One region of the Streptosporangium sp. NPDC002721 genome, then DNA from elsewhere that is predicted to be linked to it. Evidence: riboswitches for the same ligand, from Rfam matches in the RefSeq annotation. Region 1 holds a riboswitch; each other region holds the start of a gene.
What was found. A riboswitch is a leader RNA that binds a small molecule or an ion and turns the genes downstream of it on or off. The one in region 1 is predicted to bind cyclic di-AMP.
Positions count from the first base shown of each region.

Region 1 (5,171 bases):
GGTGCTGGTCGGCGCCGACTCCACGGCGACCCCGGCCGACCTGGCGCGCAGGCTCGGCCGTCCCGCGTACTCGGTGCTGCTCGCCGTACGGCAGCTCGCCTCGTCCGGGCTGCTCCGCGTCCCGGAGCCCGGTCCGTCCGAGGCTCCCCCGGCCCCCCGGGCGCCGGAACCGGAGCCTGAGCCGGTGCCGGAGCCGCTGCCCAGGCGGACGAGGGGCGCCACGGAGATCCCGGCGGCCGGAACGGGCTCTCCGGAGACGCCGGAGTGGCTTCCCAGGGCGAACGGGGACCCCGCCGACGTCAACCTGCTCATCCGGCTCAGGAACGCATTGGAGGCGATGACTTGAGCGACTTGAGCGACTTGAGCCCGGTCACATGCCGATAAGGCTGCGGACGCTGAAGCTGATCGGAAGGAGGATGCCGGTGGAACTGCGCGAGGAGATACGGCGCGAGATGGCGGCGCTGCGAGAGCGCATACCCGACGTGAACGGGAGCATCGCGTGCAGCGTCGACGGCCTGACGATAGCGAGCGACGTGGAGAGGGACAGCGAGCAGACCGGCGCGCTCTCCTCCGCGGTGCTGGCCCTCAGCCGCCGGATGACGAGCATGGCCGGCAAGGGCACCTTCGAGGAGACGCTGATCTCCGGCACCAACGGCTACGCGGCGTTCTACGCCGCCGGACCCAAGATCGTCCTCACGGTCCTGGCGCGCCCGGGAACCAACCTCGGGCTGCTCCGGCTGGAGGGCCGCAAGACGGCGGCCAGGGTGGCCGCCGTCAGCTCACGCATATCGATACCCCAGTGATCGGAGACAGCAATGGGCAACATGGACATCTCGCTCAAGGAGATGATGACGATCGACGGTGCCATCGGCTCGGTCGTCGTCGACTACAACAGCGGGATGGCGCTCGGCGCGCTCGGCGGGTCCAAGGACCTCGACCTCCAGGTGGCCGCCGCGGGTAACACCGAGGTCGTCAAGGCCAAGCTGAGGACCATGGAGTCGCTCGGCCTCAAGGACGGCATCGAGGACATCCTCATCACGCTCGGTACGCAGTACCACATCATCCGCCCGATCTCGGGCCGGAGCGGCAAAGGCCTGTTCCTCTACCTGGCCCTCGACCGGAGCCGGGCCAACCTCGCGCTCGCGCGGCACGTCCTGCGCGGCATCGAGGAGAAGCTCGAGGTCTGATCTTCCGGTGCGGCCCGTGCCCCGGGAGGCACGGACCGCACCGGAGCCCGTCCTCCTCCCGGTGAGGTCATCGCCCGGAGTCCGCGGAGGTGGTGAGCTCGTCGATCGCGTCGACGAAGGAGGGCCAGAGCTCGGCGGGCAGGTCGTGGCCCATGCCGGGGAAGGTGATCAGCCGGGCACCGGGGATCGCGTCGGCGGTGGCGATCCCGGCGGGCAGGGGAACCAGCGGGTCGTCCTCCCCGTGCAGCACGAGAGCCGGAACCGCGAGCTCCTTGAGCAGGGGCGCGCGGTCGCCGGAGGCCATGATCGCGGTCACCTGCCTGGCCGTGCCCGCCGGGTCGTACGACCGGTCGTAGCCCAGCCCGGCGATCTCGGCGTTCCACTCCCGGTCGAACGGGTAGCCCGGCGAGCCGACGGCCGCGCAGTTGTCGAGGGCCCGCCGGATCGCGCTCTCGCGGTCGGGCGTGAAGGCGGGCAGGAGCACGTCCGGGTCGGTCAGCAGGGCCGCCCGCGGGCTCGGGGTGGACATGATCGAGGTGAGGCTGCGCACCCGGTGCGGGTGGCGGATCGCGAGCGACTGCGCGATCATCCCGCCCATCGAGAGGCCGACCACGTGGGCCGTGTCCCAGCCGAGCGCGTCGAGCAGCCCGGCGGCGTCGTCGGCCATGTCGTCCAGCAGGTAGGGGACCTCCCCGCTCCCGTCCGGGGCGGGCGTCCCCGCCTCGCCCAGGTGGGTGCTCTCGCCGCTGTCGCGGTTGTCGAAACGCACCACGTGGTGCCCGCGGTCCGCGAGCAGGGCGCAGAACCTCTCGTCCCACTGGATCAGCTGGCAGCCGAGGCCGGTGATCAGCAGGAGGGGGCGTGCCCCCGGGGAGCCGAAGGTGTCGTAGGCGATCTCGATGCCGTTCGCCGGGGCCCGCAGGGTCATGGCACTCCTACCGTCCGCTACCGTCCGCGCTGGTTCCGCGGGACAGAATGTCATTCGGGGGAAGGCGCGGCACCGGCGGGGTGGGAGTTCCCGCAGGACAGGAACTCCGGCGAGACGGGAGCCTGACGGGACGGGGACTCCGTCAGGAGGCGGGAGCCCGGCGGGACGGAGGCTCCCGCGAGGGGTTCTCGCGGGACCGGACCCGGCTCAGTTCTTTCCCGCGCCGATCTCGGCGGCGCGGACACCGGCGGCGACCACGTCGGCCGGGACGCGCATGGAGGCGGCCTCGACCATGACCTTGGGCTTGCCGGCCCACGGCCGCACCGCGGCGCTCACCGGCTGGGTCCTCACGCCTATCCCCAGTTCCAGGGCCTTGGCGAAGACGACCGTCGGGGGCTTGGCCGGGGTGGTGTCCCTGCGGCTCCAGGCACCGGTGGAGAACGCGACGGGGTGGTTCTTGATCCCCGCGCCCTCACCCCACTTGGTGACCACGTACTTGACGTCGATGTGACCCATACCGCCGTTACCGTCCACGCCGAGCGTGCCGGCGTTGAACGTTCCACCGGTCAGGTCGGCGAAGGTCTTGGCATCGATGTCGATCATGATGCCCTGGTTCGAGGGCGAGCCGGGACCGCGGTCGCCGACGAAGAACTTGGCCTTCTTGCCCTTGTAGATGAGGTAGCCCTCGGTGAACAGGGGCCAGCTCGGGCTGGCGATCATGCCCTTCTGCATCGGCTTGCCGCTGGCGGGAAGACCGGTGTCACCGGCCCGGCCGGAGGAGTCGTCCCAGAAGTAGGAGGCCGTGGTCCCGCCCTGGAGGAGGACGGACTCGGCGCTCGCCTTCGCCACGCCGACCTCGGGATCGGCGGTGGCGGCGAAACAGGTGGAGGCGGGCAGTGCCAGGGCGACACCGGCGGAGGCGAGGACGCTCGCGCCGACCAGGGTGGCGGCGGCGAGGCGGTTGCCGCGGGACTTGCTCCTGTGCCAGACGGACTTGCTCGGGCCGTTCTTGTGCATACCAAAGAAGGGGCGCATGGAGAAGAGGCTCTTTCGCGAGGGAACGGGGCGGCCAGGTGCGACACACCGAAGGGGTGCACTGGCGGGGACGCGCTCGTCGGAAAAGGGGGCGTAGCCGGAATCTCAGGCAATCGCTACGCGGAGCACGATCTGGAAGGTGCCGCGATCAGGTGCGGCGAAGGGTCGGGGGGACGGGGGATGGCGAGCTGTGTCGGGACGAAGGGGGAAAGTTCAGGTGGTCGGCGCGGACAAGGTGTGCACCGACGTGGTAACGCGGTGATCCATGAGGGGATCTCCTCTCCATCTCGTCTACCGGGTTAGCTGACGGGTTCGGGCGGTGGAGTTGCCCTACCGCCGCGTAGTTGCGGCGGATTCACCCCGAAAGAGTGGTTCCCCGGCCCCGGAGCCTCTGTGGGGCTCTCGGGATTCGACGTCGGCCGGCCGCTCCCTCTTGTGAAGGGCAGGTCGCCTACCGATAGCAATGGACACTACCTACCAAAACCGGACAAGGCAAAGCAAACACCATGAAAACCCCAGAAGATCTACCTACAAGCTTCAAGGAAGCCTCATCGATCGCCCTGCCAGGCCAACACCCGTCCTACCAGTACGAATGTCTCCCCCAGCCCGCGATCCGCCCCGGGGATCCTTGCCCGGAGCGCTCGAATCCGGGGCCCGTCCGGCGAATCCGTCCTCCGCGACTCCGTCTCGGAACACCACGGGTCCGTCTCGGAACACCACGGCTCCATCTCGGAACACCACGGGTCCGTCTCGGAACACCACGGGTCCGTCTCGGAACACCACAGCCCCGTCTCGGGACAGCCGCCCCACCGGAGGTCCGAACGGGGGAAACCCTCCGGGCCGATCAGTCCCACCAGAACGACCAGGCGTTCCTGCCCTTGATCTGCTCGGCGTAGTCGATGAGGTTCCCCGCCCCCTGGATGATGCTGTCGGGGCAGAACGTCCAGTGCTCCGCGGCGACGTGCAGGGCGTGCTCGGAGGTCGTCGGGGGCGCGGCGACGCTGAGGTCAAGGGTGTTGAAACCCATGCCGACCACCCGTACGCCGAACCTGTCCTCCCAGCTCCGCACGACGGCCGCGAGCGGGACCATCCACTCGTTGTGGTTCAGGGCGCCCTGCCAGCCCATGACGGCCAGGGCGTCGGCCCCGCGCTCGACCGCGACGAGCCCGAGCGGGGTCCTGCGCTCGGCCACCAGCCCGGCGTACCAGTCGGCGACCACGCCGGGGTCGGCGGCGAGCCTTCCCGCGGGGGCCGGGCCGGGACACTCGGGGCCGAAGGGGTCGAGGAGTTCGAGCTGGTCCACGCTGGCCTTCGCGATCCAGTCGGACCACACCTCGGCCATGAACGCGGCGGCGTGGTAGTTGTCGATCTGACCGGCCGTGTCCGGGGCGATCTGGCCGGCCGACCAGGGCTGGACGGAGTCCTCCAGCAGCACCGGCCACAGGCCCGACCGCTCGTGCTGGGCCCTCAGCCGGGCCCAGTACTCGCCGGAGACCGCCACCTCGCTGAGCCAGAACGCCGGACGGCGACGGACGGCGAGCTGAGCGTAACCGGGGTCGGGCCACACCACGTCTCCCGGCGGCAGCTCCAGCGAGAGCCTCCTGCCCCCGCCCGCGCCGGTCCCGTCACCGCCCTCGCTCCCGTCGGCCCCATCGGCGAACAGCTGGCCCAGAACTGGCGGAAGTCGCTCGCTCTCGCAATCGCCCATATCTACCGATCCGATCCTGACCACGGACCAATTTTGGCCTGTCAACCATCCCGAGGGACAGTTCTGCCCTGGTCCGGGCAAAAATTATCGGTAGAAGGGGGAACCGGGACCGGGCGGGTGCCTGTCCCCCGCCGTTCGTCGACAGGTTGTGCACTGCAGAACGTTGTGCTGCAAAGTGGCCGCGAGGCGGCGTACTCGCCTACCTTGACCAGGTATTCGATTGCCGGATTCACCCTGGGAGGTCGCGATGAGTGAGCCGGCTCCCGAACGCAACCAGTCGGCCTCGCTCCGGCGCGCCCTCTCCGTCCTCGCG
Region 1 covers NZ_JBIAQI010000011.1:237,354-242,524, forward strand. Annotated here, with positions in the region: gene ACFYWM_RS17920 (hypothetical protein) at 1-346, shown strand, start outside; gene ACFYWM_RS17925 (roadblock/LC7 domain-containing protein) at 417-803, shown strand; gene ACFYWM_RS17930 (hypothetical protein) at 816-1,187, shown strand; gene ACFYWM_RS17935 (alpha/beta fold hydrolase) at 1,255-2,115, opposite strand; gene ACFYWM_RS17940 (hypothetical protein) at 2,323-3,150, opposite strand; cyclic di-AMP (ydaO/yuaA leader) riboswitch at 3,424-3,575, opposite strand; gene ACFYWM_RS17945 (DUF4253 domain-containing protein) at 3,995-4,858, opposite strand; gene ACFYWM_RS17950 (IclR family transcriptional regulator) at 5,106-5,171, shown strand, end outside.

Region 2 (5,171 bases), on a different contig from region 1:
CTGTCCTCGAAGACCAGGTTGATCATCTCGGCGCCCACCCCGAAGTCCGACAGCACCAGCAGCGGCACCCTCTGGGCGATCGCCTCCAGCGCGGCGGTCGAGCTGACGGTGACGAACCCGGCCGCGTGGGCCAGGTGCTCGTGCATCGGCCCCACCGCGAAGCGCACGGCCTCGGCGCGCACCCGGCCCTCCTCGGCGAGCGACTGCCACAGGCGCTGGTAGTGGTGGCGCTCGTTGTGGGTCTGGCGCTCGGTGTCCAGGGCGCGGAGCTTGACGACGACGTCCAGGTCCGGCCGCCTGCGGGCCAGCTCGGCCAGGGCGAGCAGGACGCGCTCGCGCTCCTCCCTGCGCTTGGGCACCTTGGCCTGGGTGGCGAACACCACCCGGTCGCGCGGCCCGGTGGCGGCGACCTCCACGCCGTCGCGCAGGAACGGCAGCCGGGCCAGCCCGATCTGGCCGCCCCCGCCCAGCCGCCGGCCGATCTCGGAGAACTCCTCGACCTCCCGGCCGCTGTGCAGCACGAACAGGTCGCACCCGCTGCGGAACAGCCACGCCTTCTCGGTGGCGGGGACGGAGATGCCCGGCAGTCCCGAGACGAACACCGGCCGGGGTCGCAGCCCGGCCAGCACCTCTCCGACCAGCACGTCCACCACGGGTCCCGTACAGGCGACGAGCACCACGTCGGGCCGCAGCCGCTCCGCGGTCCGGCGCAGCGCGCGGGCCGACAGCACGGGCGGGTCGGCTGCCGAACCGGCGACGGCCGCGTGGATCTGCGCCGGCGACGGGGTGATGGGGGTACGGATGACCGCAAGCTCCGTCTCGCAGCCCGAGGGCAGGTCCCTCAGCAGGCAGGCCGCCCACTTGAGGTAGGAGTCGGAGTCGGCCACGGCCAGGACCTTCAAAGAGAACCTCCGGCGGGGAATCCCCGGTTTCGCGCGGTTTCGTGTGTGGAGAGGATTCGTTCGTGGAGAGACGCCCCGCGCCCGGCGGGCCCGCCGGGCATCGGCCGCGGGATCATGACCCGGAGACTCCCGTGTCCTGATGGGCGAACCTCGACAGGTGGGAGCGCAGTGACGGCGCCGCCTCGGCCGTCCACCACTCGTCGGGGACGTCCACCGTCTCCACGGCGACGCCCCGGGCCGAGAGCAGGACCCGCAGGGAGGTGACCGCGGTGGACGGCAGGCTGAGCACCCGCTGCTCGGCGGCCAGGCCGCGCAGGGTCATCTCGGCGGGGGTCCCGCCGTCGTAGACGGTGATCCCCGGCTGCTCCCCGACCCGGACGAGGTCGTCGGGGTCCTCGCGGCGGTGCGGGAAGTAGGCCACCGGACCGGCCGAGCCGAGCCCGGCCAGCCAGGTGAAGTAGCGGTCGCGGTGGATCAGGCCGTTGCGGACCAGCGAGGTGCCGAGGACGACGGTGCGCTCCTCGGGACGGGGCCCGCGCAGCGGCTGGGACCGCAGCCAGGCGAAGTCGTGGGTGACCAGCTCGGCTCCCACGGCGCGTACGGCCTTCGCCAGGTCGGGGGGCACGGGCAGCGCGGTGAAGATCGACAGTCGTCCCGAGCGGGCGGCGGCGCGCAGCCTGAGCCCGGCCGCCGCGCCGAGGACGGTCCTCAGCCTTCCGGCCTTCGCCCTCGCCCTCAGCAGGGGCGTTCCCACCCTGCCGGTGAGCAGTTCCAGGAGCCTGATGGTGGCGAGCCCGTCGTCGACGATCACGATCCGGCCGGGGAGCGCGGTGAGCCAGCGGAACTGGACCTTGCCGGAGAAGGCGTCGCCCACCACCCAGGTCTCGCCCCGGCGCGGCCTGGGCATGTCCTGCCGGGCCGCGGTGAGCTCCAGCCCGCTCGGCAGGGTGAGACGGCCCAGCTCGCGGCCCGTCACGGCCAGCGGGCGGAGTTTCGCCCTGGGCACGAGGTGGCTGTGGGCGCCGAGCAGCCCTGCATGATGTGCCTCCACCGCGCAGAGCATCTGCAGCGGGGACTCCACCCAGGCAACGGCCGAACCCTGATCCCGCGCGTGGTCTCGGCCGTCCTCCACGCCGGGCGATGACCCGTTCACGACTGCCACAACCTAACCCGGTGTCCTTAAGCGCCCGGGAACTGCGGGTGAACAGCCGACCACGCGCGTCTGTTGATGATCGCCAGGACTTTGCCCGCGGGCGCGGCGAAGGCTCGGGGAAAGCGTGTTCCTTTACTCGGCGCCTTTACCTTCGCGGGGTCACGGAACCCCTCGGGACCTCCGCGCGGGCACGTCTCTTTACCTTCCGGGCGCCGAGGCCCGCCCGCGACCCTCCACAACCGCTCTGAGCTGCGCAAACCCCCTCAGGCGCGGGGCCGGTGCCACCGGACCCGGCGCGCCGCCCCCGGGCCGTTCATGGGGGAACCTCTACCATCGGAATACTTTTTACCATCGAATATCTGTTCGAAATTTGACCGGGTACACCACCCCTACCCGAGGGCCTCGCTCGCGCGTCATAGCACCCCCCGGCAGGCGGCTCGCGGGCGGGTCCGGGAAACCCGGATCGCCGTCGGGGCAGGGGATCCCGGCATCGGCGCGACGTCCGCCCGTCCGCCGTGGAGAGGTACGGCCAAGGTCGTCGCGGCCCACCCCGACGGCCGGACGGCACCCCGCAACACCGGCCCGATTCAGACGTATTCCCAAGTCAAGGCAATATGTCCTACTTGTAATCGTCTGCCCTCCTGACGTACCTTCGTCCTGTTCATGGCAATTGTCTAGGTCTATCCAGGTCTATGCATTGCCGTCACATTGCCCGACTGTGTCCCACCTGGTGGAGCCCCTCCACCGAAGGTGAGCACGGCCGCCGAATCCGCGAGGTCTGCGGAACCGGGGAACCACGTTCCTGGGGTGAATCAGCGCACCTGTGCGCCGTAGGGCACTTCCCAGCCCGAACCCGTCAGCTAACCCGGTAGGCGGAATGGAAGCGAAGCAAGGAGTCGAACCCCCGTATGACCAAGCATCGCCTCATCTCCACCCCCCGCGCCGCCTGCGCCATCATGGGCGCGTGCGTCGCCCTGGCGACCGGCGCCACCGGTACCGCCCTGGCGGCCGACGGTCACGGCGTCGTGAACGCCCCGCCCGTCGACACCAAGGCCCAGGACGCCAAGGCCGCGAAGACCCCGCTGCAGATCGTGGCCGAGAGGCTTCCCAAGGTCTCCGCCGCGAAGGTCCTGGACATCGCCTCCAAGCAGATCGGCATCCGCGAGAACTCCGCGGGCGGCGGGACCAAGTTCCACTCCTGGTACATGTCGAGCCCGCGCGCCAAGGAGACCCTCGCCCGCGACGGCGGCAACACCGTGTACGACTACGCCAACGCCCCCTGGTGCGCGATGTTCGTCTCCTGGGTCGGCGAGATGGCCGGCATCCGCCCCACCATGGGCTGGGACGCCTACACCGTGGCCCACGCCAAGTGGTTCAAGGACAACGGCCACTGGGGCACCATCCCGACCCCCGGCGCGGTCGCCTACTTCGACTGGGCCGGTGGCAAGAGCATCGACGGCATCGACCACGTCGGCTTCGTGAAGAAGGACAACGGGGACGGCACGATCACCACGATCGAGGGCAACACCGGCAACGGCGACGTCGAGCAGCGCGTCCGGCCCGTCTCCCAGATCGTCGGCTACGGCTACCCCGTCTACTCCAACTGACCGCGCCCGGCCCGCTTCACCGGCCGCATCCGGCCTGATCCAGCCGACCGCACCCGCCGCCGCCCGCGCCCGCCGTTCCCCCACGGCGCGGGCGTCCCGGCCCCCTCCGGTGGTCGGCGGCCAGGTCCACACGCTCCCGGGGGCGTCGCTCGAACGAGCGGCGCCCCCGGGAGCGTTTCGGCGTCCTGACACCTCCTTGACAGCCTCACGCCGACGCCTCCCGAGGGCGCTCCCCGGCGAACTCCCCTCCTCGCGCGGACACGAAATGCCCCGACTGTATGCCCGTGAGATGGGAGCGCTCCCAATAACCACTATGAGGCATTTGTGCAGGTTTCATACCGATAGTCCTGCCTAAAACGGCCGGATGTAACGGTTGAGTTTCGGCATATTGACGTCCTGGTTGCCCATCGTCCACTCTTCGTGGGAGCGCTCCCAAAGCACATTGAGGAACGACCTCGTCGCGAGGACCGGTTTGTCGGGGACCGGTCCGCGATGTCGCCTCCCAATGATTCGGGCGACCACCTGAGAGGGGTCCGGAATGTTGAACAACAAGCGGCACGGCAAGCTCGCCGCCGTCGCGGCCATGGCGGCCACCGCCCTGGCCATCACGTCGTGCAGTTCCAGCGAGCCCGCCGCGCCCGCCGCGGGCGGCAGCTCCGCCGCCGCGGCCGAGCCGGTGACCATCACCGTGCACACCTTCGGCGGCGGCGAGAACTTCGGCTACGACAAGGCCGTGGAGACGTGGAACGCGGCGCACCCGAACATCCAGGTCAAGTACCAGAACCTGACCGACCGTTTCGAGGACGTCTACCTCCCGCAGCTGCTCCAGCGCCTGCAGGCCAACAGCGGCGCGGCCGACATCATCGCCCTGGACGAGGGCGCGATGGGCCTCATGAAGGCCCGTCCCCAGTTCTTCACCGACCTGGCCGAGCACGGGCTGGACAGCCGCAAGGCCGACTTCCCCGCGGCCAAGTGGGACAACGGCATCAACGCCGACGGCAAGCTCTTCGCGCTGGGCACCGACATCGGCGGCATGACCATGTGCTACCGCAAGGACCTGTTCGAGAAGGCGGGCCTGCCCACCGACCGCGAGGAGGTCGGCAAGCTCTGGCCGGACTGGGCCGCCTTCAAGGCGATTGGCGAGAAGTTCAAGGCCGCCAACCCCGGCAAGACCGACCCCAAGTTCATCGACGGTCCCAACACGCTCTACAACGTGATCCTGTCGCAGGAGGCGCCCAAGAACGGCAACGTCTCCTACTTCGACCAGAAGAACCAGCTCGTCATCGAGACCAACCCGGCCATCAAGACCTCCTTCGACACGGTGAAGAGCTTCAGCGAGGCGGGCCTGACCGCCAAGCTCGCCTCGTTCACCCCGCCGTGGAACGCCGCGATCAAGAAGGGCGCCTTCGCGACCATGGGCTGCCCGGCCTGGATGCTCGGCGTGGTCTCCGGCGCGGCCGGTGACGCCAACAAGGGCAAGTGGGACGTCGCGGCCGTGCCCGGCGGCGC
Region 2 covers NZ_JBIAQI010000002.1:271,708-276,878, reverse strand. Annotated here, with positions in the region: gene ACFYWM_RS03425 (DUF6716 putative glycosyltransferase) at 1-902, opposite strand, end outside; gene ACFYWM_RS03420 (hypothetical protein) at 1,015-1,953, opposite strand; cyclic di-AMP (ydaO/yuaA leader) riboswitch at 2,807-2,945, shown strand; gene ACFYWM_RS03415 (CHAP domain-containing protein) at 2,964-3,662, shown strand; gene ACFYWM_RS03410 (ABC transporter substrate-binding protein) at 4,201-5,171, shown strand, end outside.
Region 2: linked by a shared signal. The riboswitch ahead of ACFYWM_RS03415 (CHAP domain-containing protein) and the one ahead of ACFYWM_RS17940 (hypothetical protein) in region 1 are both predicted to bind cyclic di-AMP.

Region 3 (5,171 bases), on a different contig from region 1:
CGAGGCCCAGGAGAAGGCCGGCACCCAGGTCGCGCGCAGCGTGAAGCTCGCGCTCGCCGGGGAGTTCGTGCCGGACGCGGTCAACGTCCAGGGCGGCGCCGTCGCCGAGGACGTCAAGCCGGGCCTGCCGCTGGCCGAGAAGCTCGGCCGGGTGTTCACCGCCCTCGCGGGCGAGGTCGCCACCAAGCTCGACGTCGAGGTGCGCGGCGAGATCGCCTCCCACGACGTGCGCGTGCTGGAGCTGGCCGCGCTCAAGGGCGTCTTCACCGACGTCGTCGAGGACTCGGTCACCTACGTCAACGCCCCGCTGCTGGCCAAGGACCGCGGCGTGTCGGTCGAGCTGGTCACCAGCTCCGAGAGCCCCGACTGGCGCAACGTCGTGACGGTCCGCGGCGTCCTCGCCGACGGCCGCGCGGTCTCGGTCTCCGGCACCCTGTCCGGGCCGAGGCAGATCACGAAGATCGTCGAGGTCAACGGCTACCAGATGGAGATCGAGCCGACCGACCACCTGTCGTTCTTCACCTACACCGACCGGCCCGGCATCGTCGGCGTGGTCGGCCGCATCCTCGGCGACCACTCGATCAACATCGCCTCGATGCAGGTGGCCCGTGACGTCAAGGGCGGCAAGGCGCTCATCGCGCTCACCGTCGACACCGCCATCCCGGCCGAGGTGATCGACCAGATCGGCACGGAGATCGGCGCCGACAGCGGCCGCTCGGTCGACCTGGCCGACTAGCCGTCCCGCCGATGTGGCCGCCGTCCCGGAGACCGGGGCGGCGGCCACAGCTCGTCTCAGCATGTGAGAAGTGTGTACGCCGGGCGAGACGCTGTTCCCGTGGCCAGGTAGCCTGGAATGAAATGCGCCAGGTTCTCGTAATTCCTACCTGCCGCGGCGAGGCCTGACAGGGGCAGGCCGGCGACTCGCCGCGGTGTCGTGGCGCGTGCCGGCTCCAAGCTCCCGTCGCCGATCCGTGATCCGGACCCGCGACATCAGGCCTGGTCGGAGTCCCGACCGGAGTCTCGACCACCTTCCTTGCTGGCATGCGAACGAGACGAGATTCGCCATGTACGACATGTATCCCTGGAACCGTCCCGACGAGACCGAGGACGAGGCCACCGACGCGCTCCAGACCGCTCTGGACCGCAGGGACAACGGTGGTGCCCCCACCCGCTGAACCCGCTCTCGCCGCCGCCGGGATCTTCACGGCCTCCCGGCGGTGATCCGCCGGCGTGTCTCATCCGCTGGTCACCGTTTCGGTCGCGAGCTCGACCCGCTTGGCCAGCTGAACCCCCTGCGGGTCGGGGCGCACCGCGCCGGCGAAGGACTCGCGGCGCCAGGAGTCGAGTTTCTCCTCCTTGACCACGTCGCCGGTCCTCGGGGCGTGGACCATGTAACCGGGCTTCGTGATCATGCCGACGTGACCGAGGCCGCTGAAGAAGACCAGGTCACCGGGCTTGAGATCCTTCCAGGCGATCTTCTTGGAGAAAGCGGCGTACTGGTCGTCGGTGACGCGGGGGAGCTTGATCCCGGCGGCGCCGTAGGCGCGGAGCACCAGGCCGGAGCAGTCGAAGCCGCCGTGGCCGGTGCCGCCCCAGACATAGGGCGTTCCACGCTTGGACATGGCCCACTTCACGGCTTTCTGCCAGGCGGGCTTGACGGCCACGGCCTTCAGCGCCTCTTTCAGCGCGGGGGTGTGGAGGGCGGCGGGGCCGGGGGCCGGGGGAGGGGAGGCGGCCAGGGCGGCGGTCGAGGTCGCGAACATCGCGGCGCCGGCGACGGCTACGGAGGCGGAGATGGACAGGACACGGGGGAGAACTGTGCCGGACAGGATGATTCCTTCCATAAGGCCGGCCGGGTGAGCTGTCGGGCTCGGGCGTGGAGGCCGCCCTACGGCGCGAGAACGCGCTGATTCGCCCCAAGGAATCCACCTGACGACGGCCGGGAACGCGCTCCGGGGGAGGAGCGAGCCGCCCGGCGCCAGGTAGATCCCGTAAAGAGTGGGTCCCCGGCTCCGTACGGGCCCGGTAAGGGGATGGCCCGTACGGATTAGGCAGTGATGTGAATGGGAGGACCATAACGAAACCTCACGAAACGGTCAATACCAAGCAAAGAAGGACAAAACGATCAAAAGTCCTGATGGGCGAATGTGTCCGGAGGGTGAGACCGGTGTTCGATCACCGAGACGGACCGGTAGGGTGCCTGCATGGATTCGCGTAACATTCGCCTGGCGGTCATCCCCGGGGACGGAATCGGGGTCGAGGTCGTCACCGAGGGGCTGAAGGTCCTCGAAGCGGTCGGCACGAAGGTGGAGACCACCACCTACGACCTCGGTGCCAAGCGCTACCACGAGACCGGCGAGACCCTGCCCGACCAGGTCCTCGACGAGCTGCGCGGATACGACGCGATCCTGCTCGGCGCGGTCGGCGACCCCAGCGTGCCCCCGGGCGTCCTGGAGCGCGACCTGCTGCTCAAGCTCCGCTTCCGGCTCGACCACTACGTGAACCTCCGCCCGGTCAAGCTCTTCCCCGGCGTCGAGACGCCGCTGGGCAGGGCCCGCCCCGAGGACATCGACATGATCGTCGTCCGCGAGGGCACCGAGGGCCCGTACGCCGGGGCGGGTGGCGTCATGCGCCGGGGCACCCCGCACGAGATCGCCACCCAGGAGTCGCTGAACACCGCGTACGGCGTCGAGCGCGTGGTGCGCTACGCCTTCGACAAGGCGCAGGGCCGCTCCCGCAGGAAGCTGACGCTGGTCCACAAGACCAACGTGCTCACCTACGCCGGTGACCTCTGGGCCCGCACCTTCGAGCGGGTCGGCCTGGAGTATCCCGACGTCCGGACCGACTACTGCCACGTCGACGCGGCCTCGATGTTCTTCGTCAGCCAGCCCGAGCGCTTCGACGTGATCGTCACCGACAACCTCTTCGGCGACATCCTCACCGACATCGGCGCGGCGGTCGCCGGTGGCATCGGCCTGGCGGCGAGCGGCAACGTCAACCCCGACCGCACCGCGCCGAGCATGTTCGAGCCGGTGCACGGCAGCGCCCCCGACATCGCGGGCCAGGGCAAGGCCGACCCGACCGCCACGGTCCTGTCGGTCGCGATGCTCCTCGACCACCTGGGCCTGGCCGACGAGGCCGCCAGGGTCGAGCGGGCCGTCGCCGACGACCTGGCCGAGCGGCCGATCGGCCGGGCCGGCCGGAGCACCCGCGAGATCGGCGACGACATCACCGCCCGAGTAGCCGGCTGAGGAAGCCGCCCTCCTCGACCCCGACGCGCCTGGCGGCTCATCCGAGCCGCCAGGTGCGTTTTTGTTTCTCCAGCACTGCCGGTTTTCGGCATGGATGGAGTAGTTTCCCGTTACCCGGTCCGACGCAGAATGGACCCAAGGGTAAGCCAGACACCAAGAGAAGGATCCGTGCGATGACCACCGCTCAGAAGCTCAGCTTCGACGTGCAGCTCTCCGACCACGCTCGCACCGCGGAAGAGCGCGAGCAGGTACTGGCGAGCCCGGGGTTCGGTCAGGTCTTCACCGACCACATGATCTCGATCGACTACACCGAGGGCCAGGGCTGGCACGACGCCAAGCTGGTGCCGTACGGCCCGCTCAGCCTCGACCCCGCGACGTCGGTCTTCCACTACGCGCAGGAGCTTTTCGAGGGGCTCAAGGCCTACCGCCAGGAGAACGGCTCGATCGTGACCTTCCGGCCGGAGGCCAACGCCGCGCGCTTCAACACCTCCGCGGCGCGGATGGCCATGCCCGAGCTGCCCGAGGAGACGTTCGTCGAGTCGCTGGAGCTGCTCGTCCAGACCGACCGCGAGTGGGTCCCGACCACGCCGGGACACAGCCTCTACCTGCGCCCCTTCATGATCGCGACGCAGCCGGCGCTCGGCGTGAACTACCCGTCCAGGACCTACAAGTACATGGTCATCGCCTCTCCGGCGGCGGCCTACTTCGGCGGGGGCAAGGCCGTCACCGTCTGGCTCTCCACCGAGTACACCCGCGCGGCCCCCGGCGGGACCGGCTTCGCCAAGTGCGGCGGCAACTACGCGGCGGCCTTCGTGGCCCAGCGCCAGGCCGTCGAGCAGGGCTGCGACCAGGTGGTCTGGCTCGACGCGAGCGAGCACCGCTACGTCGAGGAGATGGGCGGGATGAACCTGTTCTTCGTCTACGGCGACCGCCTGCTGACCCCGGCGCTCACCGGAACGCTCCTGCCCGGCATCACCCGCGACTCGATCCTCTCCTTCGCCTCCGACCTCGGCCTGCACGCCGAGGAGGGGCGCCTGTCGGTCGAGGAGTGGCAGCGCGGCTGCGAGACGGGTGAGCTCACCGAGGTCTTCGCCTGCGGCACCGCCGCGGTGGTCACCCCGGTCGGCTCGGTCAAGGGCGCCGACCGTGCCTGGACGATCGGCGACGGCACCCAGGGTCCCGTCACCTCGAAGATCCGCGAGGAACTCGTGGGCATCCAGTACGGGTCTCGCCCCGACCCGCACAGCTGGGTCCACAAGATCTGCTAGTCGCGCACGGGGTCCGTCGCCCCTGTGCCGAATCAGACCCGTACGGGATTCGTGGGTCCCGTACGAAGGAGGAGGTCCGTGGGGGCCGGTCGGCCGGAGTGCCGGCCGGTCCCCACGCGGAGGAGACCCGGTCCGCCATCCCGTGCCCCTGTGCGGGGCCTTCTTCCGGGCGGGGCTATCCCTCGATCAGCTTGCCGGTGTCGATCGTGAGGTCCCAGGGCGCGGGGAGCTCAAGGGTCTCTCCGAGGGTCACCTGGAGTTGCTGCTGGTATCCCCGCTCCCCGGGGTGGCTGAGGAGCCGGGCGAGATTCTGGGAGGCGTCGATCACTAGATAGAGCGGGACGCCCGCGATCGCGCAGTTCTCGGGCTTGGTGACGTGGTCGTCGTCCCGGCTGCTGGGGGAGACCACCTCCACGACGAGCAGCGTCTCTTCGGCGTGGACGTTCTCGTCGTCCCACATGCGGGGGAACTTGGGCACGACGAGGAGATCGGGCCGATAGCGATCTTTCTGGACGCCCAGGAAGAGTTTGACGTCGTAAACGGGGTGCCAGCCCTGGGCCGTGGCGAACGGGATGAGCTGGATCAGCAGCTGCAAAATGATCTTGGCGTGGTTGAGCGTCGGCAACTCCCTCACCACGATCCGGCCGTTGAT
Region 3 covers NZ_JBIAQI010000010.1:155,816-160,986, reverse strand. Annotated here, with positions in the region: gene serA (phosphoglycerate dehydrogenase) at 1-736, shown strand, start outside; gene ACFYWM_RS16130 (C40 family peptidase) at 1,236-1,844, opposite strand; cyclic di-AMP (ydaO/yuaA leader) riboswitch at 1,832-2,049, opposite strand; gene ACFYWM_RS16125 (3-isopropylmalate dehydrogenase) at 2,205-3,251, shown strand; gene ACFYWM_RS16120 (branched-chain amino acid aminotransferase) at 3,425-4,519, shown strand; gene ACFYWM_RS16115 (Uma2 family endonuclease) at 4,695-5,171, opposite strand, start outside.
Region 3: linked by a shared signal. The riboswitch ahead of ACFYWM_RS16130 (C40 family peptidase) and the one ahead of ACFYWM_RS17940 (hypothetical protein) in region 1 are both predicted to bind cyclic di-AMP.

Region 4 (5,171 bases), on a different contig from region 1:
AGAACATCCGCGAGACCATCCTGTTCCCGCTGGTCAAGCCGACCACCTGAGCCAGGCGGGCGGACGATCTCCCTGCCACGGTGGCGCCGCGCCGGGCACTTCCCGGCCCGGCGCCACCGTCATGAGGGGCTGTCCCGCCCTCTGGCGACGGTGTGTTCCCGGGCAGGACCACTCCCGGACCGAGACCGGCCGACGACCCCGTTCGCCGCCCGGGACGTGCTCCCGGTCGCGGCTCCGGTCACCGCTTGGAACGCGTTCCCAGTCGCGGCTCGGGACGTGACCCCGGTTACCGCTCGAAGCGCGAGCCCTGTGGCCACTCGCGGTCGGGCCGAGGCCCGGCGGGGCCCACACCGCCCACACGGGACGGCGGGTTCGAGGAGCGCCCGGAGAGCCTGACCAGCCGAGCCGCGCCGAGTGGCGCGGTCAACGTCCCGCTCCCGTCAAGCGGCTCCGTCACCCCTCCGCTCCCACCGGGCGGCCCCGTCACCGTCCCACCCCGCCGATCGGCGTCCTGCGCGGTCTCGCGCCGGTGGGTGCGAACACGAACCGGAGCGCGAGCCGTGCGCGGCCGGGGCGCGCCGGAGTGGTTCCCCTACCGTCTCCGGGCCGTCCTCGCAGGAGAGTCACCCCGAGGCGCCGGGGCGCATCGCTCTCGTGAAAGGTTCACGGATCGGGATGATTCCCCGTGGAAGTGCTCGGGGCGTCGGGGCGGATCCGGTGGGCGGGAAACGGTCGCCGAGCACATGGTCTCACCGGCTCCGCTGGTCCGCGCAATATCGGACGCGTTTCCGCATGGTGCAGATATCCCTTTCCAGTATGTCCAATATCGCCCAACGGTCCGCCGTTACCACGTGATACTTCGCGAATGCCGCAAAGCCTCGCCCTTGACCCTCATATTTCCGCGTTTTCCGTGGCGTGTGGTCAAGGCGCTGAGGCATGGTCGCCGGAGAGCACGGGGAAGAGATCAATTTTTGCCGGGAAATGCGGGCGGGCCGGGATCCCCGGGGGATCGGCTTCGGAGCGCCCGGTGAGACGGCGGTTCCGGCGAAACCTTGTTCTGCCAGGACTTCGATCGTCGCAGCCAGGGGGTGCTTGCCGGCTCGTGCCTGGGCTCGATCATGACATAGCCGCAAAGGCACTGACATATCATGAGTACTTCACGTAGCGCCTGCTATGTCAATACTGGACGCACGCTATGAAGAGTGGAACTTGACGACCTTTGAACAAGGCGTTTACCGTTCCTGGCGGACGGTATTCATTTCCGGCGTCTCGCACCCGGTTTCCAGAGTGGGGGGAGTGACTCTTGATGGCATATCCAGAAGTGGATTCACGCCATGGCGACAGCCCCCTGGGCATGAGCGAAATCGGTCTCAGTGACGACGACCTCGTGCTGCTGGCTGAGCTCGCCAAGGGTGTCACGGTCGATCGGGTAGGGCGTCGCCTCGACATCAGTGGCCGGACGGTCAGGCGCAGGCTGAGAGGCATCTGCGACCGCATCGGCGTGGCCACGGCGATCGAGGCCGTGGCCTGGGCGGCTCGCCGTCGCCTGATCTGACGCGTCGCCGCGTGTCCGGCAGGTCGGGCCGGACACGCGTGCGAGCCGACGGCCCGGACAGGCCACACTCGTCCGAACCGACAGGCTGGACAGGCCACACGCGTGCGAGCCGGCGGCCCGGACGGGTCACCCCCGCCCGAACCGACAGGCCGGACAGGCCACTCCCACCCGGTCGGCGGCCCGGACGGGTCACCCCCGCCCGAGTCGACAGGCCTGACAGGCCACCCCGTCCGAGTCGACAGGCCTGACAGGCCCCCGCCCGAGCCGACAGTCTGGGAAGGCCGCCCGCCCGGTCGGAAACCGTTTCGAGCCACACCGCTCCGGCCGGGAGCCGGCGGCTCAGGCGGCGATGCGGACGCCTCCGGCGAAGGGCCGGTTGTCGATCGTGGTGATGTGGATGACGTCACCGGTCCGGGGCGCGTGGACCATCAGGCCCGCGCCGATGTAGATCCCGACGTGGTGCAGGTCGCTGTAGAAGAAGACCAGGTCGCCGGGGCGCAGCTCGTTCCTGGAGACGTGGGTGCCCGCCGTCCACTGGTCGCCGGTGTAGTGCGGCAGGCTGATGCCGACCTTCTGGTAGGCCCACATGACCAGGCCGGAGCAGTCGAAGGAGTTGGGCCCCTCGGCACCCCAGACGTACGGCTTCAGCTGCTGGGTGAGCGCCCAGCGGGCGGCCTCCGCGCCCTTGCCGCTGCCCACGATGGGCACGTCCGTCTTCACCCGGGCGCCCCGGTTGCTGACGGCCCTGGTGCGGACCTCGCTGAACAGGTCGCTCTCGACCCGGTCGACCAGCCGCTCGATCCTGGTCCGGTTGCCGTCGATCTCCGCGAGGAGCTTCTTGACCTCCGCCGTCCTGGCCTTGGCGCCGGCCTGGGCCCGCTCGGCGGCCGCGATCGCCCGGCTCACCTGGGCGAGCTCCTCGCTCTGCTGCTGCTGGAGCGCGTAGTTGGTGGTGGCCTGGTCGAGAAAGGCGTCGGGATCGGTGGCCTGCGTGAAGGCGAGCCCGGAGTTCAGGCCGCCCGACATGTAGGTGCTCTGCGCCAGGAGGGTGGCCTTGGTGCGACGGGACGCCAGCTCGGACTCGCTCGACGCGAGGATCTTCTTGGCGCTCTCCGCGGCCCGCTGGGCCTGCCTGAGCTTGACCCGCTCGCCGTTGTAGCGCTCCGCGAGCGTGCCGATCTCCTGGTGCAGTTTCTCGGCCTGCTTGGCCAGCTGCTGGAGGCTGGGCTCGGGGTCCGCGGTGGCGGACACCAGCGGGGTGCCGAGGGTCAGGGTGGCGAATGCCAGGCCGACGACCGCCATGCGACGGCGCAGCCCTCGCGGCGCGCGTTCTCGACCGCGGGTGTCGTGACCCGCCCGCTCTCCTCCGAGGTCGCGCGTGCGCTTCACCAATGGGCTCCTCTCTCGGCCGCCTACCGGGTTAGCTGACGGGTTCGGGCCGGAGGCAGCCCTACCGGGTGCGCCGGTGGCACTCGGATTCACCCCGGAGGACGTGGTGGGTCCCCGGTTCCCCACGCGGGAGGATTCGGCGGGTCAGGCTTTTCACATCTCTGACATCGAGCACGGAGATTAGTGCACCTGTGGTTCATGCTCAACCAGAACTGCGAATTCAGTAGAGGTTTCGCAACCGAGGTGTCACGAAAAGATCACACCGCAATATGATCAACATGGCCATTACGCAGGCTTTGCCTTCCAAGTGACGGGTGGGACGAGGGGTCTTCCCAGGTCCGGGACCGTGCCAAAGGTGAGTTGAGGCACACGGGAGGTGTCGCGTACCGAGAGTGGTAAAGCGATCGCCAACGGTCATGAGCGGCCCGCGGGTCGCGAGTTAAGGATGAGCCGTAATCAAAGACCGGTGAGGACGTACGCTGAACGGTCATGGAGCAGCTTGCTGAGCATTCTCCCGTGCCGGTCGTCAGCGCCCCCGGCGGCGGGGAGCGGCGTGCCGGATCCACGGAGGCGGAGCGGGGCGCGCCCGAGGCCGGGACGGGCCCCGAGGTCCCCGAGATCCCCGAGATCACGGTCCGCCGCGCACGCACCCCGGACGTCCGCGCCGTCAGACGGCTCGTCGACACCTACGGCGGTGCCGGCCCGCGCCTGCTGGCGAAGGCCACCGTGACCCTGTACGAGGACGTCCAGGAGTTCTGGGTCGCCACCGACGCGGAGGGGACGGTGATCGGCTGCGGGGCCCTGCACGTCCTCTGGGAGGATCTGGCCGAGATCCGCACCGTCGCCGTCGACCCGACCCGCAGGGGGCTGGGAATCGGCCACCGGATCGTCTCCGCGCTCATCCGCACGGCCGCCGAGCTCGGCCTGCGCCGGGTCTTCTGCCTGACCTTCGAGGTCGACTTCTTCGCCCGGCATGGATTCCGGGAAATCCAGGGCACACCCGTCGCCCCGGAGGTCTACGCGGAACTTCTCGCCTCCTACGACGAGGGTGTGGCGGAGTTCCTCGATCTGGAACACGTCAAGCCCAACACCTTGGGAAACACCCGGATGCTGCTGCATCTGACACGTGAGCCCGACTCTGATGACTTTAGAGCTGACTGATCGGAAAGGTGACTGTTGATACCTATATCGATACCTTGTGCAGCAGCATGCATGTGCGTCTGACATTTGCCACATGCGCAGTCTAAGTGAGGTGACGCGGTGAGCACCGGACAGCCGCCGTATCGACAGGATGATCCCGACCGCGATCGCACACCGTCGGGGCAGCCGGATTACGGACAGCACAACGTGGGTCGAGCCCCTGGCGAACTCGACCCCGACGTGACAGTTGTGGGATATCGATCGGAGGCCTCACAGCCGAACACCGGCCCAGGGCAGAGCCAGCCCGGTTACGGCCAGCAGGGCTACGGGCAGCAGCAGTACGGCCAGCAGGGGTACGGTCAGCAGCCCGACTACGGGCAGCAGGGGTACGGGCAGCAGCAGGGGTACGGGCAGCAGAGCGGTGGGACGGGGGCGTACGGGCAGCAGCCCGGCTACGGCCAGCAGTCCTCCCACGACCAGGGTTACGGCCAGCAGGGCGGGACCGGCGCGTACGGGCAGCAGGGTGGCACGGGGGCGTACGGGCAGCAGCCCGGATACGGCCAGCAGCCCACCCACGACCAGGGTTACGGCCAGCAGCCGGGCTATGGCCAGCAGCCCGGCTACGGGCAGCAGCAGCCCCAGCCCGGTTACGGCCAGCAGCCCGACTACGGCCAGCAGCAGTACGGCAAGCAGCCCGACTACGGGCAGCAGCAGTACGGCCAGCAGGGTTACGGCCAGCAGCCCGACTACGGGCAGCAGGGCTACGGCCAGCAGCAGCCCGCGTACGGGCAGCAGGGCTACGGTCAGCCGTACGGCGGTCCTCCCGGGGCCCCGGCCCCGCTCGCCGAGTGGTGGCAGCGCCTGGTGGCGAGGATCGTCGACGGGGTCATCCTGGCGATCCCGCTGTTCATCGTCAACGCGGTGATCACCGCCATTGTCGTGACGCCCGTCGACTTCAACCTGGAGACGGGCGCCATCTCGGGAGGGGGCTTCTTCCTCGCGAGCCTGCTCACCTCGCTGATCACCGCGGCCATCTACGTGGCCTACGAGTTCTTCATGCTCAGCCGCGGCGGGCAGACGGTCGGCA
Region 4 covers NZ_JBIAQI010000017.1:199,225-204,395, reverse strand. Annotated here, with positions in the region: gene lysX (bifunctional lysylphosphatidylglycerol synthetase/lysine--tRNA ligase LysX) at 1-50, shown strand, start outside; gene ACFYWM_RS24900 (LuxR C-terminal-related transcriptional regulator) at 1,355-1,555, shown strand; gene ACFYWM_RS24895 (NlpC/P60 family protein) at 1,895-2,944, opposite strand; cyclic di-AMP (ydaO/yuaA leader) riboswitch at 2,950-3,096, opposite strand; gene ACFYWM_RS24890 (amino-acid N-acetyltransferase) at 3,563-4,105, shown strand; gene ACFYWM_RS24885 (RDD family protein) at 4,334-5,171, shown strand, end outside.
Region 4: linked by a shared signal. The riboswitch ahead of ACFYWM_RS24895 (NlpC/P60 family protein) and the one ahead of ACFYWM_RS17940 (hypothetical protein) in region 1 are both predicted to bind cyclic di-AMP.